DNA from 4 places in the Acidaminobacter sp. QWL-03 genome. Region 3 is predicted to be linked to each of the others. Evidence: riboswitches for the same ligand, from Rfam matches in the RefSeq annotation. Region 3 holds a riboswitch; each other region holds the start of a gene.
What was found. Region 3 has a riboswitch for cyclic di-GMP ahead of AC4PHM_RS00370 (transglutaminase-like domain-containing protein). Riboswitches for the same ligand answer to the same signal wherever they lie in the genome.
Positions count from the first base shown of each region.

Region 1: it holds a riboswitch for cyclic di-GMP, as region 3 does, so the genes downstream of both, AC4PHM_RS05795 (polysaccharide biosynthesis protein) here and AC4PHM_RS00370 (transglutaminase-like domain-containing protein) in region 3, are expected to answer to the same signal.
Region 2: it holds a riboswitch for cyclic di-GMP, as region 3 does, so the genes downstream of both, AC4PHM_RS12030 (MSCRAMM family protein) here and AC4PHM_RS00370 (transglutaminase-like domain-containing protein) in region 3, are expected to answer to the same signal.
Region 4: it holds a riboswitch for cyclic di-GMP, as region 3 does, so the genes downstream of both, AC4PHM_RS12015 (SpaA isopeptide-forming pilin-related protein) here and AC4PHM_RS00370 (transglutaminase-like domain-containing protein) in region 3, are expected to answer to the same signal.

Region 1 covers NZ_CM178752.1:1,281,356-1,284,502, forward strand. The annotation lists gene AC4PHM_RS05795 (polysaccharide biosynthesis protein) at 1-1,544, opposite strand, end outside; cyclic di-GMP riboswitch class I at 1,739-1,823, opposite strand; gene AC4PHM_RS05800 (S-layer homology domain-containing protein) at 2,039-3,147, opposite strand, start outside.
Region 2 covers NZ_CM178752.1:2,570,120-2,573,266, reverse strand. The annotation lists gene AC4PHM_RS12030 (MSCRAMM family protein) at 84-1,823, opposite strand; cyclic di-GMP riboswitch class I at 1,919-2,008, opposite strand; gene AC4PHM_RS12025 (DUF7507 domain-containing protein) at 2,426-3,147, opposite strand, start outside.
Region 3 covers NZ_CM178752.1:84,557-87,703, reverse strand. The annotation lists gene AC4PHM_RS00375 (peptidoglycan-binding domain-containing protein) at 302-1,129, opposite strand; cyclic di-GMP riboswitch class I at 1,542-1,617, shown strand; gene AC4PHM_RS00370 (transglutaminase-like domain-containing protein) at 1,631-2,434, shown strand; gene AC4PHM_RS00365 (peptidylprolyl isomerase) at 2,928-3,147, opposite strand, start outside.
Region 4 covers NZ_CM178752.1:2,558,122-2,561,268, reverse strand. The annotation lists gene AC4PHM_RS12015 (SpaA isopeptide-forming pilin-related protein) at 1-1,322, opposite strand, end outside; cyclic di-GMP riboswitch class I at 1,425-1,506, opposite strand; gene AC4PHM_RS12010 (MSCRAMM family protein) at 1,863-3,147, opposite strand, start outside.

The DNA of each region.
Region 1 (3,147 bases), 1.2 Mb from region 3:
TCCGCCAAGTTAAGAATTCTCACCGGCTCTCCCATATCCAAAACAAACACATCTCCGCCCTTGGCAAGGCCGCCAGCCTGAAGCACTAGTCTCGAGGCTTCAGGAATGGTCATGAAGTAGCGAACCATGTCCTTGTGGGTCACCGTCACCGGTCCACCTTCTTGAATTTGTTTCTTGAAGAGCGGGATGACGCTGCCGTTGGAGCCCAGAACGTTGCCAAAGCGCACTGCGGTAAAGACAGTTTTATGAGATTCCACGGATTGGACGATCATCTCTGCAATCCGCTTACTGACGCCCATTACACTGGTTGGATTCACTGCCTTGTCCGTCGAGATCAAAACAAATCGTTCAGTCCCATAATTTATTGAGGCATCAACGAGTTTCAGCGTTCCAAAGACGTTGTTTTTTATAGCTTCACGGGGACTTCTCTCCATTAAAGGTACGTGCTTATGGGCAGCCGCATGAAAGACGACTTGTGGTCTTAAGTCATTAAATACTCTGAAAAGTTCTTTGCGATCTCTTACAGAGGTGATTACCATGTCCAGTTCAATGCCGCCCAGTCCTCTTGACCTCAGTTCGTTAGTCAGGTCATACACGGAATTTTCATTAATATCCAGGATGATCAGCTTCTTGGGTGCAAACCTCACTATCTGCCGGCAAAGTTCGGATCCTATAGATCCTCCCCCACCTGTGACAAGAACGGTTTTCCCTTCCAAATAGTCCTTGATCCCATCCATATTGAGGGTAATCTCATCTCTTCCCAGCAGGTCTTCAATTTCCACATCTCGGATTCTTTTAATGTCGACGTTATCAATCATCATTTCTTCCAGTGACGGCACAGTTTTGACTTTTGCTCCGGTTCTCTTGCACTCCTCCAAAATCTCTTTTCGATCCTGCATTGGAACTGTAGGGATAGCCAGAATAATTTCGTCAATCCTTTGACGTTTCGTCACACTTAAAATGTCATACCGGTTGCCCATGACTTTTATGTCGTTGACCAAAGTGCCTTCTTTTCGTGGATCGTCATCTATAAAAGCTTTAGGGTAACCAAACCGCTGCGGTTCTGACAGCAGGTGTCTCGCCATCATCCCTCCGGTGCGCCCCGCCCCTATGATCAGGATGTTTTTATAGCTTTGGCCAATAGTATAGGCACGATTCTTCAGTCTTCTTATAACTCTGTAGCTCAAACGGAATCCACCAATCAGAACAACATCAAAAAAGGAGATCAGTAGGAGACTTTTATAGCTGAACGCGCCTTCCAGGTAAACATCCATGAACGCCACCATCAAATGACTCAAAATGCCAAAAGAGGCAATTCTAATGAGTCCATCCACACTGGCATGCTCCCAGAGGCTGTCATAAAGCATAAGAAGCTTCATCATCAATAGTTTTAATCCGAGCATAAGGATGATAAAGGTCAACCCATTCTCAAGAAGAAAAAATAACCGCTCAAAATTCGCTTTCAGAATGATGGCAATGACAATGGACGCAAAGAGGAATGCTATATCCAGTAAAACAATTGAGAATTTTCGCGTCGATTTCATAGTCGATCCCCCTGGTTTTATTATGTAGAAATAACGATTTATGGCATCATTAGATACAACCATACGCCGTCATTTATTATACACGATTACAATTGTCGAATGTTAGGTTTTAATGTCGAATTAACATATTTTCAATATAAATACATAAATGATAATTTGCACAAAAAAACGACAGTCCATAGCTGCCGTTAATATGTTGCAACTGGCTGACTTTTCCGATTGGAGGAAGCCCCTCTAGCTTTGTGTCCCATGGTTTCCCACGGTTTACCAAATGTGTTAGTAACCTATATAATTACAAGTTTATATCGCCATTAACAACTATAGCATATCTTCAGAAAATTTGTAGGTCGAATAATGTCGAACCTATAAAAATGTTGAGAAAATATGGTGAAATGTTAGGAAAACGTATTATGTTATCCTTTTCTCCGTATTTTTATGAATAATAATGCGCCAGCAGAAGCCGTATCCGACTGTCTGACTGGCGCCTTCTTTATTTAATACACAAACGGCTGCACATCAAAGGACATGGACCTCAAATAATGCGTTACGCCTTCAGCATTCACCGGATCATAGTAATCTATGTAAGCTCCAATGGTATAGAACTCACATACCCTGAACTCAAATGGATCCTCCCCCGGTTCAAAGACCGGTGTAATCCAAGCCAAGAAATGATCGCTGTCCGCACTGATTTCTGTCATGGTAATGACACTTTCGAAGTAATCGTAGGAGAACATCAGCACTTCAGCCGTCTCAACGACGTTTGGATCTGTGTTGAGATCCGGATCTATCAGATAAAGCTCAATGGGAACGTAAGCATAGTGCGTTTTGCCCTCCGGCAGGAGCATAAGGATTTCTGCGGTGTGAGTTGGTTTTACTTCCGGTACCTCAGACTGAGGGTCTTCGGTTTGCGGCTCTTCAGGCTGCGGATCTAAGGGTTGTGGATTTTCGGGCTGAGGATCCGTTGGCTGCGGGTCTTCCGGTTGTAGGACCGGATCCGGCTGAGGCGCTTCAATCACTGGCTCAACAGGTTCTGCAGGCTCTTCTGGCGTTTCGGCTGGTTCTGTATCCGCCGGAGGCTCAGAGACAACCGGAGGCTCTGTAGTGACGGGAGGTTCGGGTTCAGGGGTTGGATCTGGCACCGGCTGAGGTTGAGGTTGTGGTTCAGGCTGTGGTTCCGGTGCCGGTGTTGGCTCAGGATTTGGTGTGGGATCAGGCTCCGTCCCATCGGCTATTGGCGTCTCGACTACCGGCTCTGTAACCACCGGCTCACCCAGCGGAACCGGTTTTGGCACTATGGCCGTCAATCCTTCTCTCATCCACTGCAGCTGAGACTTTGCCACCAGACAAATGGCCTCAGCATGGGTGAGCCACTGACGGCTTTTGAAGGATCCATCCGGGAAGCCTTTAAAGATCCCCTTTTGAGTCATCCCCAGGACAGACTCCAGAGCCCACTGTGGAATATCCGGCTGATCCGTATAAAGCTGCTGCTCCAGGATTCTTTCAGCTTTCATCAGATGATGAAGGTAGAAGGCGCCTTCCATTCTTGTGACATTGAGTGTTGCTGTGACTTCGGAGCTTTCACTGATTCCGCTTGGAATTTCAA
Region 2 (3,147 bases), 1.1 Mb from region 3:
GGGTAAATCAGGTTGGAGAGGTGGATTAATGGGCAGACAAAAACCGGACCATCCAAGGACGATCCGGTTTTGGGGTTTTCTTTTCAATACTGGTATTTCAGGAATGCTCCTGCGAGGAGGAGCAGGGTGCCGAGGAGATTGAGCATGCCAATCTGTGCTTCACCGGTTGGTGGGAGTTCATTTGGCGGCTCCCAAGGGGGAGCGCCTAATGGCGGCGGATCTTCCTCAACGATTTCCGTATCAGGTGGTTCATCAGGCGGACCCAGTGGTGGATTAGGCTCCGGCGGAACGTCTTCCGTCGTAGTGTCCCTGTAGTTGCCCACGTTGAAGGTCAAGGCCTGAGTGGAGTTGATGGAGATTGGCGGGGAGAAACCATCGGCGGAAAAGGATGGGGAAGTGATGGTGTAATCGCTGACTTCCCGCAGATAGTAGGTGCCATACCTCAGGTTGGCGAAGGTGAGGTCGCCCGCGGCGCTGGACTTCTTGGTGTGCAGCAGGGTGGTCTTGTCCGCGGCGTAGAGTTCGAAGGTGATGTTTTGCATATCGAACTCGGAAGGGTCCTGGAGGTTGTTCTGATTGGTATCCAGGAACTTGTGGACGCGGATTTCACCTTTTTTATCCTGTGGGTTTGACGGTGGATCTGGGTCACCTGGTGGGTCTGGATCTGGATCACGCTTGTTGGTGACGGTGACCTCGATTGTCGTTTTCGGATTACTTTCGCTAAGTGTAATCGTCAGCGCGCCGTCGGTGGTCGTGTCGCCGGACTGGATGCTTTTCAGGGTGTAACCTTTCGGAGCATCCTCGGTGATCTTGTAGATACCAGGAGAAAGGTTGTTTAAGGTGACGGGAGTGCCGTCGCCTTTTAAGACGTGGGTGTGTGTAGAATTGTCCGGGTATTTGATCTCAATTTCAAAGGTGTCGTTGGTGCTGATGGTTTTATTATCGGTGTCGACGACTTTTTTTGTGAGGCGGAGGCTCCAGATTTTTGTGATAACCGTGGCATCTTTTTGGTTGGTGACGGTCACGTGGTGATCGAGATCATCTTCGCTAATAGTGATCTGCAGATCGTTGGTGGCGGTCAGTGTGCCGGAGGTGATGCCTTTAAGGGTGTAGTCGGTTGGAGCGGCCTCGGAAATCGTGTAGGTGCCAAGGGACAGGTCGGTGAATGGTGGGGCGGTGCCATTGCCGTTGATCATGGCCGGGGTAACAGTCTTGGTGCTGTCTGGATGTGTGATGGTGATGATGAATGGGGTGCTGTCTGTTGTGAGTGGTTCGCCCTCTGAGTTTTCAACGATTTTTTGTATAGTGATTGAGCCGGTCGGGGTGGTTTTTGGTTCGCAGAGGGTGAAGGTGATAAAGCCGTACCATGGGCCTTTGTCCGGTTTTATGATGTCACCCGGGTAGGCGGTTTCGGTGCCGGAGACCAAGTGGAGGACCAAGTACCTCGTCAGGCATTGGCCGGGGGCGAGCTCCGGAAGGGCCAGGTCGATTGGACCTATGGTGAAGTCGGTGGCCTTGTCCAGGTCTTCGTTTTTAAATGGCGCATGACCGGGATTCAGCCGGTTGGTGGGTTCCTCATCCAAGATGTAGAGGCTGTATTCATCCGCCGGCCAGTCGGGATCCATGGTGACATGGAGGGTCAGCATGCCGTCGTCGACAATGACGCTGGCGGTGCCGATCGGTTGATCCTGGCCGGCAAAGACCTGGAAGGTGCCTTGGAAGTCGTGGGTCTCATCTGCCATGGAGGGGACGCTCGTGATGATCATGGCAAGGATCATCATGAGGCTGACAAGGGTCTTTACTTTTCTTTTGATGCCTGACATTTTTCTCACCTCTCTTGTGGTCGGCACCGGGAGCTATTGAATTAGGTTGTGTACAATTGAATAAAAAAAGACTGCCATGACAACGAGACGCTGTACATAGCAGCCGGTCGACCATCGGCAGAGGTCCTGCCCTTAGGCCTTGGCTTTGCGACCCAGCCTTTCGTTTTGGTTTGCCTTTATATGGTTTAACGTTTTGTGGGTGGATGTTTAGGTTTCTTTGTGTATTGATATTCCTGTGGTATTATGTTACCCGAAAACGAGGGGGTTGAAACAGGGCGGGGGGCGGGATGTGGGGCGGATGGCGGGGAATTTTGGGGGGTGGGGGACGCGGACGGGTTTTGAGTTGGTGGACGGTAATGACTTTGTAATAATTCATTTCGCATTGAAGTCAGATATGATCCGGAGTTCGGCTTAGATTGCGAGCTGCGCTCCATATGAAATGAAAAAGAACAACCTTTTCGTGAGCAAGCTCCCGAAGGGATTGTTCTTCTTCACTCTATACACATCTGTCAGCTTTCGTGAAAGAGTGGGCCATCCGTAGGATGGCCCGATAGGTGAGAGATATTACACTATTAATTGAAACTTTAAACGGTTAATTAAAATCATCTGCTGCGTCGTTTCAGATAAGCGCCTGCCAGCATCAGCAAGGATCCAAAGCCATACGCAAAGAATGGTGGGATTTCACCGGTGTCTGGGAGGGCGAGTGGGACTTCTGCCTCAGGGATTTCTTCGATGACTTCGACAACTTCATCGACAATTGGTTCAGGTGTTGCGACGTTGCGTCTGTTGCCGACTTCAACGAAGACTGTGGTGGTTGAGTTGACGCGGATTGGATCGCTATAACCATCGGCGCCAAAATTGTCGGAGGTGATGGTGAAGCCAGGATTCATTTCTCTGAGATAATAGGTGCCGAAATCGAGATTTCTGAAGGTCAGCGTGCCGTTCAGGCCAGTTTCGAGGGACTCAATGAACACTTTATTCGCATCGTAGAGCGCGAATTCCATGCCGTTCATTGGGAGTTCTGTCAGTGAGGTTTCATCAAATTCCCCATCGTTATCACTATCGAGGAACTTGAAGATACGGATGTCGCCATAGTCCGGATCAGGGTCAGGATCGCGGCGTTCACGGTAGCCAGTGTAGCTGCTGGTGTCGCGAGCGACAATTGGTGTGCCTTCCACTGGGGTAAAGGTTGCGGTGCCCTCATTAGTGTAATCGCCTAGGGTCGCTGTGCCGGTCTTGCTGAGTGTTTCAGAGGCACCTGGAGCAAGAGATGAGATTGTGCCAATTGGACTGCTGAATTTATTGTCTCTGACCACAATGTCAG
Region 3 (3,147 bases):
TCACATTAAATCAATTGAAACGTCTTGTTTTCAATAGTTCGCTCGGGATATCCAAATTTCACATATCGGTAAAAATGGTCTAATTTGGTGCACATTAAAAAGTATTCTAATGCTCAAAGACTCCATTTCAAAATTACATGGTATTTTTGCATTTCTGTTTTCAATATGGTTTAGTTTCCTACATGATCAATAACTTCTCACTACTAACTTAACACACTCAAAATTATTGGGAAATGATGCTAACATGAGATTTCTCTTTACAAGTCCTCTACCTGCACTCTCCCCTCAAATTGTTTTTCAACTACATCCCTGACTCAAATGCTCTCTTAATTGCATCCTGGTGCTTTGTGTCAACCTTATTTGTGGAGTGCGTCCGACTGTTCAAAAAATGAATGTCAAATTGCCCATCCATTCCATTCCCTTTAACCGCATCCAGATTATTCCCAGTCCCATATCCTCCGCTTCTATTATCAACAACTACCGTCGCGGGCTTGTCATCTCTACCAGCATGCGGCATTGCCGTCATAGATCCTGCTATTCTATACCCATCAATTTCGACAATTACCGGGCGCCTGGTCCAGTTCCAAACGCCACCTACAGCCTTCTTCAAAATATTTGTATCCTCTTTGGTCAACGTTTCTACATCAGCATGGTTTCCACCATATGTACGTTTGATTTGCATTTTCATTCCTGTTTCAACATCAATAACTGTAGCGACATCACCTCTGGCGTAAATGTTCTCAACTTCGCCATACCACGGCAATTTTTGCACATTTTTTGTACCAATTGCATCTACTCGAGAGATGCCACCCCTGGAAATCGGCTTATCAGCACTTAAAAGACTGGTGAGTTTGCCAATAGTTTTCGCACCAGCAACACCATCCACCGTCAAACCATAGGCTTTTTGAAAGCTGGCGACGGATGACTTCGTTATAGTACCAAAATAACCAGTTGGTTCAACAGCAAAATAACCGAGTTGTTTCAAATCGTTCTGTAAATCTGATACGTCTTGACTTCTTAAACCCTGCTTTAAAACAACGCCATTTGTATAGGCGTATGTAGTCTGAAATGCCACTGTAGAAAGTATCAGCGTAATGGTTAATGCAGCAATTCTTTTCCTCAAGTTCATAATTTCCTCCTCTTTTTAGGCTAACGCGGTTAGTTGACGCGTATGATGAATGAATTTATCCAACCATTTACGCAGTTTCACCCCAAAGTATTTCTGCCCCCGCTTTTCAGTTTCGAAGAAAATACATCCTTTATAGTTTAACATAATATCGAAATGACGCCTATCTGAAATTTCAAATCCATATATTAGACTTATATTTTAAGGTAATAACGCTCATTTCGCCTCTTAAAATGTATGTATTTAATCACAACAAATTGAATAACAGGTTCTACAGATACTTCCCATCTACAAACCATACCCCATAACTTTGTTACAGTCCTCAAAACATTTTGCCATTCTCACTCACTTGTAATTATCAGATGATTGTGATAAAATGAACTCACAATTCTATATGGTGGGTTAGATTACTTTCCACCGATAAAGGCAAACCAGTCGAAAGGCTGGGACGCAAAGCTAAAGGGCCTGTAAAATGGCAGCCAGCTACCGAAAGGAGAGTTTTTTGTGTTAAAAAAACTTCTGTCTATGATCGTGGCAGCGACTGTCTTGGCCGCACCGGCAGCTTCCTTTGCCGCTCCATCTGACTGGACTGTGAATAGTGCCAAAGCCGCAGACGGCGTTGTTGAACTTAAAGTCAACGTCAACACGACTGCTAAATTGAAAGTCCTCGTTCAAAAAGGCGACACCAAGTACTACTATGATGTGCAGTCCCTCGCGGATGAATCCATCCCGCTTCAGATGGGCGACGGCACATACACCATCGCTCTACTCAAGAACGTTTCAGGCACCAGCTACACGCGCTTGGATACCCTTACTATAAGCGCATCTGGTATCCAAAGTTTTGAACCGTTTTTGACCTCCAATCCAATCGTCAAGTTTTCTACGAATAATGAAGTAGTCGCACTCGCAAAGAAGTTGACCGAGAACGCCAAAACCGACGAAGAGAAAATCAAAGCGGTGTATACCTATATTACCAGGAATATCAAATATGATTACAATCGTGCAAAGACAGTACAAAGTGGATATGTGCCTGATGTGGATGCTGTTCTCGCAGCGAATGCCGGCATATGTTACGATTACTCCGCAGTCATGGCCGCCATGCTGAGAAGTATTGATATACCTGCTAAAATCAATATGGGCTATAGCAAGTACATCACAATATACCACGCGTGGAATGAAGTTTACTTAAGCTCCGATGACAAGTGGATTACGATCGACACTACTTATGACAGTGCTTATCTAACCGCAGGTAAAACCGTCAATATGATAAAGAACGCTGTCGACTTCACGACACTTAAAAGTTATTGATTTAGTTAACATTTCTAATTGAAACCGGATAATTCTTTTTATGTTTTCACAACCCAAAATTCGCTATCTTTTGGAGTTAAAAGACTAAAATGAGGTAAAATCGCTGAAACGCTATAAATGCCGTTTCAGCGATTTTTTTATCTTTATACTATCTTCATTTTTTGTCTATACACAAAGCTTATTCATTATAATAATTGTTTTGAGTATTGATTTTTTTGTTATAAAGAATGAAAAGTTTTCTAAGGTGAAATCGTACGATTATATCCATCATATCGAAAATTTGCATGTTGAATATCAACCCATGCATGATAGCATACTCTCAAATTTTCAAAATATGTACCAATTTATTATCCGAATTAGTGAGCGTATTAGAATACATACCACCAATATTTACGATCAAGTTTAACTCTATTGCCTTCGTCTTCACTTTCAAGCATTTCTTATGCTTATCTATGAAAAAAGTCAATACTGTTTAAGAGTCTTTCACTTCTCATTATAAGGTTATATTGATGTCATATTCCTTAAACTTCTCTTCCAACCAAGATGATCCTTGAGACTGAATTTTTTGATTAAGTAGGACATCTCGAACTTCGTCCTTTTTGCTTTCAAGAGTTGCTTCGATCGCTTCTTTCTTCTCATCCACTATGAGAACGTGATAACCAAAATCGGTTTTTACAGGACCTACCAACTTGCCAATCTGCGCTGCAAAAGCT
Region 4 (3,147 bases), 1.1 Mb from region 3:
CTTGCGACTTCCATCAGAGAAATGGCTGATTCACTGGTGGATGGCATGTCATGTTCCATGAAAAGTTTGAATTCAATATCTTCAAGGGCAGGTTCACCGTTATCCCAAATGCCGTCTTTGTCTACATCGACAAATTTCCAGATGGTGATAGCGCCAAACTCTTCTTCCTCTTCACTAAAGTAGTTCCCAATTCCAATTTCAAGCGGATTTTCAAAATCTTCGCCGCCGACCTCGATCATCATGAAACCGTCATCGTCGAAGCCTGGTGTCGTGATTTTCGCGCTGCTGTGCTCTTTTAAATAGTAGGTGCCAGCTTCGAGACCGCTGAAGAGAAGTTCGCCGTCCTCATCCGTGTAACCGTGCTGGAGAGGGTTTTCGTCTTCAGGATCTTCGAAGAGCATGAAGTGAATGTCTTCGAGGAAATCGTCGTTGCCGTTCATTTTGCCGTCTCGGTTGAGGTCTTCGAATTTAACGATTCTAACGTCGAAGGTGTCATCCGGGATAATGTTGCCAATTTCGACTCGGGTGGTTTGGTCTTTGTTGATGGAGATGGAGAGGAGACCATCGGTAAAGACTTGTCCTGTGATTTGGTAGTCGGACAGTTCTTTAATGGTGTACTCGCCAACCGGGAGGTTGGTGAGCTCGATCAGGCCGTCGTCATCCGTAGTGAATGGGGAGTCTTCGAGTGCCTCGTCGTCTTCGTTATAGATTTCGAACTCGATGCCGGAGAGGGCATGCTCGTCGTCCTCGTCAAATTCGCCGTTCTCGTTCATGTCGTGAAATTTAAAGATAGTCAGGCTGCCGAATTCAGGGTCTGGTTCGTCAGGCTCGCAGATTTGAATGTGGATGTAGCCGAACCATGCGCCGCTGCTCTCTTCAGAGTCAATAACCGTGCCGGCATAAGCGGTTTCTCCGCCGACAGCCAGGTGAAGGATGAGATAGAGATCCTGACACTGGCCTGGGTTGAGATCATCGAGGTCAAGGGTTATTGGACCGATGTCAAAATCTTCTTTTGCTGGATTAAAGCTTCCTTTGTGTTCAGCCTGGCCAGGTGTTGGACGTGAGTCTGGCAGGGTATCGAAAATGTCCAGATGGAACTCGCTGGCTTTTTGGCCATCATCCAGGTTCACGTCGATGGTTAACTGGTCGCCATCGATCATCACGGTGGCTTCACCGATCACCATATTCTGACCTGCCGTAATATCAAAAGTACCTTCAAAGTCGTATGCCGTCACCGCCAGTGACGGAAAGCTCATCAGCACCATGGTCAACATTATGCTCAAACTCAGAAGCCGCTTAACTTTTCTTTTCATTCCTAACATTGTTCTCACCTCTCGCTTTCTTAGTATTCGTAATCGCCTCAAATGCGTCACTTGCTCTCAAGGGCAAATAAAAAGCTGCCATGACAACACAAAACGGTTGTACATAGCAGCCGGTCGACCATAGCTCGCACTTTAGGCCCTGGCTTTGCGTCCCCGACTTTCGGCGGGTTTGCCCTTGTATGTAATGAGGTTTTGTGTGGCCAGGCAGTTACAGGGGTCAGAGGGAGATTTGCTGTGGATCTAAAACTATGTAGTGTGGCGGGGTGTTTAAAAATTTTTAACTGCTTCTTGATAGTGCATAGTTACCCTGGCAGAAGGGGTTTAAGCGTTTTTCGATAATGATTTTCATTAACAATATGATCAAAAAAGGGGCGTAAGTTGGGTGACGCGGACGGATTCAGAGTTGGTGACGCGGACAACTTTCAAACTGGTGCCAGAGCTTGTTAGGATGGCCTCCTCAAGTCACAAAAGGCGCCCCCGAAACCCCGGGAGCGCCTTAGAGCTTATTACATACTACTCAGATCTCCACATTGTGCCGCATTAGTTCCCTGGCATTCTCACAACTGCGTGAGCTGCGACGTAGACTGGACCTGTAGCAGCGATACTGACACCATCCTCATATGGGAATTGGCCAGGGGAGTCAGTCATCTTGCCGTTTTTGAGTTTTGGAAGATTGGATGTGCCAATCCAAACATGAGTGTCCATCAATTCAAAGCCGTCCAGCATGTGGTAGGTCACGGTGACGTAACCGCCGGAGTAAACAATTTCAACATGTCCAACTAAAGTGCCATTTTCTACAATGTTGCCGCCAGCGCCAGCGATTAAGTCGTGGATTTCGCTATATCCATCGGTGATAGGACCAATATTCCAGCCCCAGTTGTTGGATTTCACGGAATCCAAGTTTTTGTTATTACCTAGTGCCCAAGCGGTTTCATCGTGGTATGCCATAGTGTTAGTGATTGTCACCATGGCAGGTGAGACTGCGCCTGCAACGACCATCACAGATTGCGGACTGATGTTGGAGGTGAAGTTTTCACTGCCGACAAATGCCAGCTCTGTGAAGGTATATTCACCAGGGATCAAGTCGTCCAAAGTTACGGAACCAGATCCGGTTACTTGATCGATCTCAATTACAGCTGCAAACCCTAACAGATAGGAAGGACCAGTCACGACTACGACGATTTCTTCAGGCCATAAGGTCCCATCGCCGCCGATGAAATTCTTAGTGATCGTCAGCGAACCCGTCATGAAGACGTTCGTGAATTCAACAGATGCCACTTCGCCGTTTTCCACTTCGATTTCAATTGGAAGGGTTGGTGCCATCCAACCGGATGGAACGTTAACTTCAGTGATTTCATAGGTGCCAGGAAGGAGATTTTCAAGTTTTACATAGTAGCCATCAGCTTTTTCAAGTGTCACATCCAGACCGTCCGGATCATAGGAAGGTCCTTCAATGTGAATGTCAATTGTCTCTGGAAGCATGGATTCTTCAAATCCCACAACGCCTTCGTAATCGAAGAGTTTGGTGATTTCCAGATCACCAGGGACGTAGACGTTGGTGAAGCTGATGGAGACGAGACCATCGGCTAAAACTTCTTTATTAATTGGAAGGTCAGGCGCCTCCCATTCGTCCCCAACGTTGATTTCGTCAATGCTGTAGTCGCCAGGGATCAGGTTTTCAAGCTTCACGTAGTAGTCGTCAGCTTTATAGAGTGTGACATCCAAACCATTCGGATCATAGGAAGGTCCGGTGATGTGAATGTCAATAGAGTCTGGCAGCATGGATACCTCAAATCCCACTACGCCTTCATAATCAAAGAGTTTA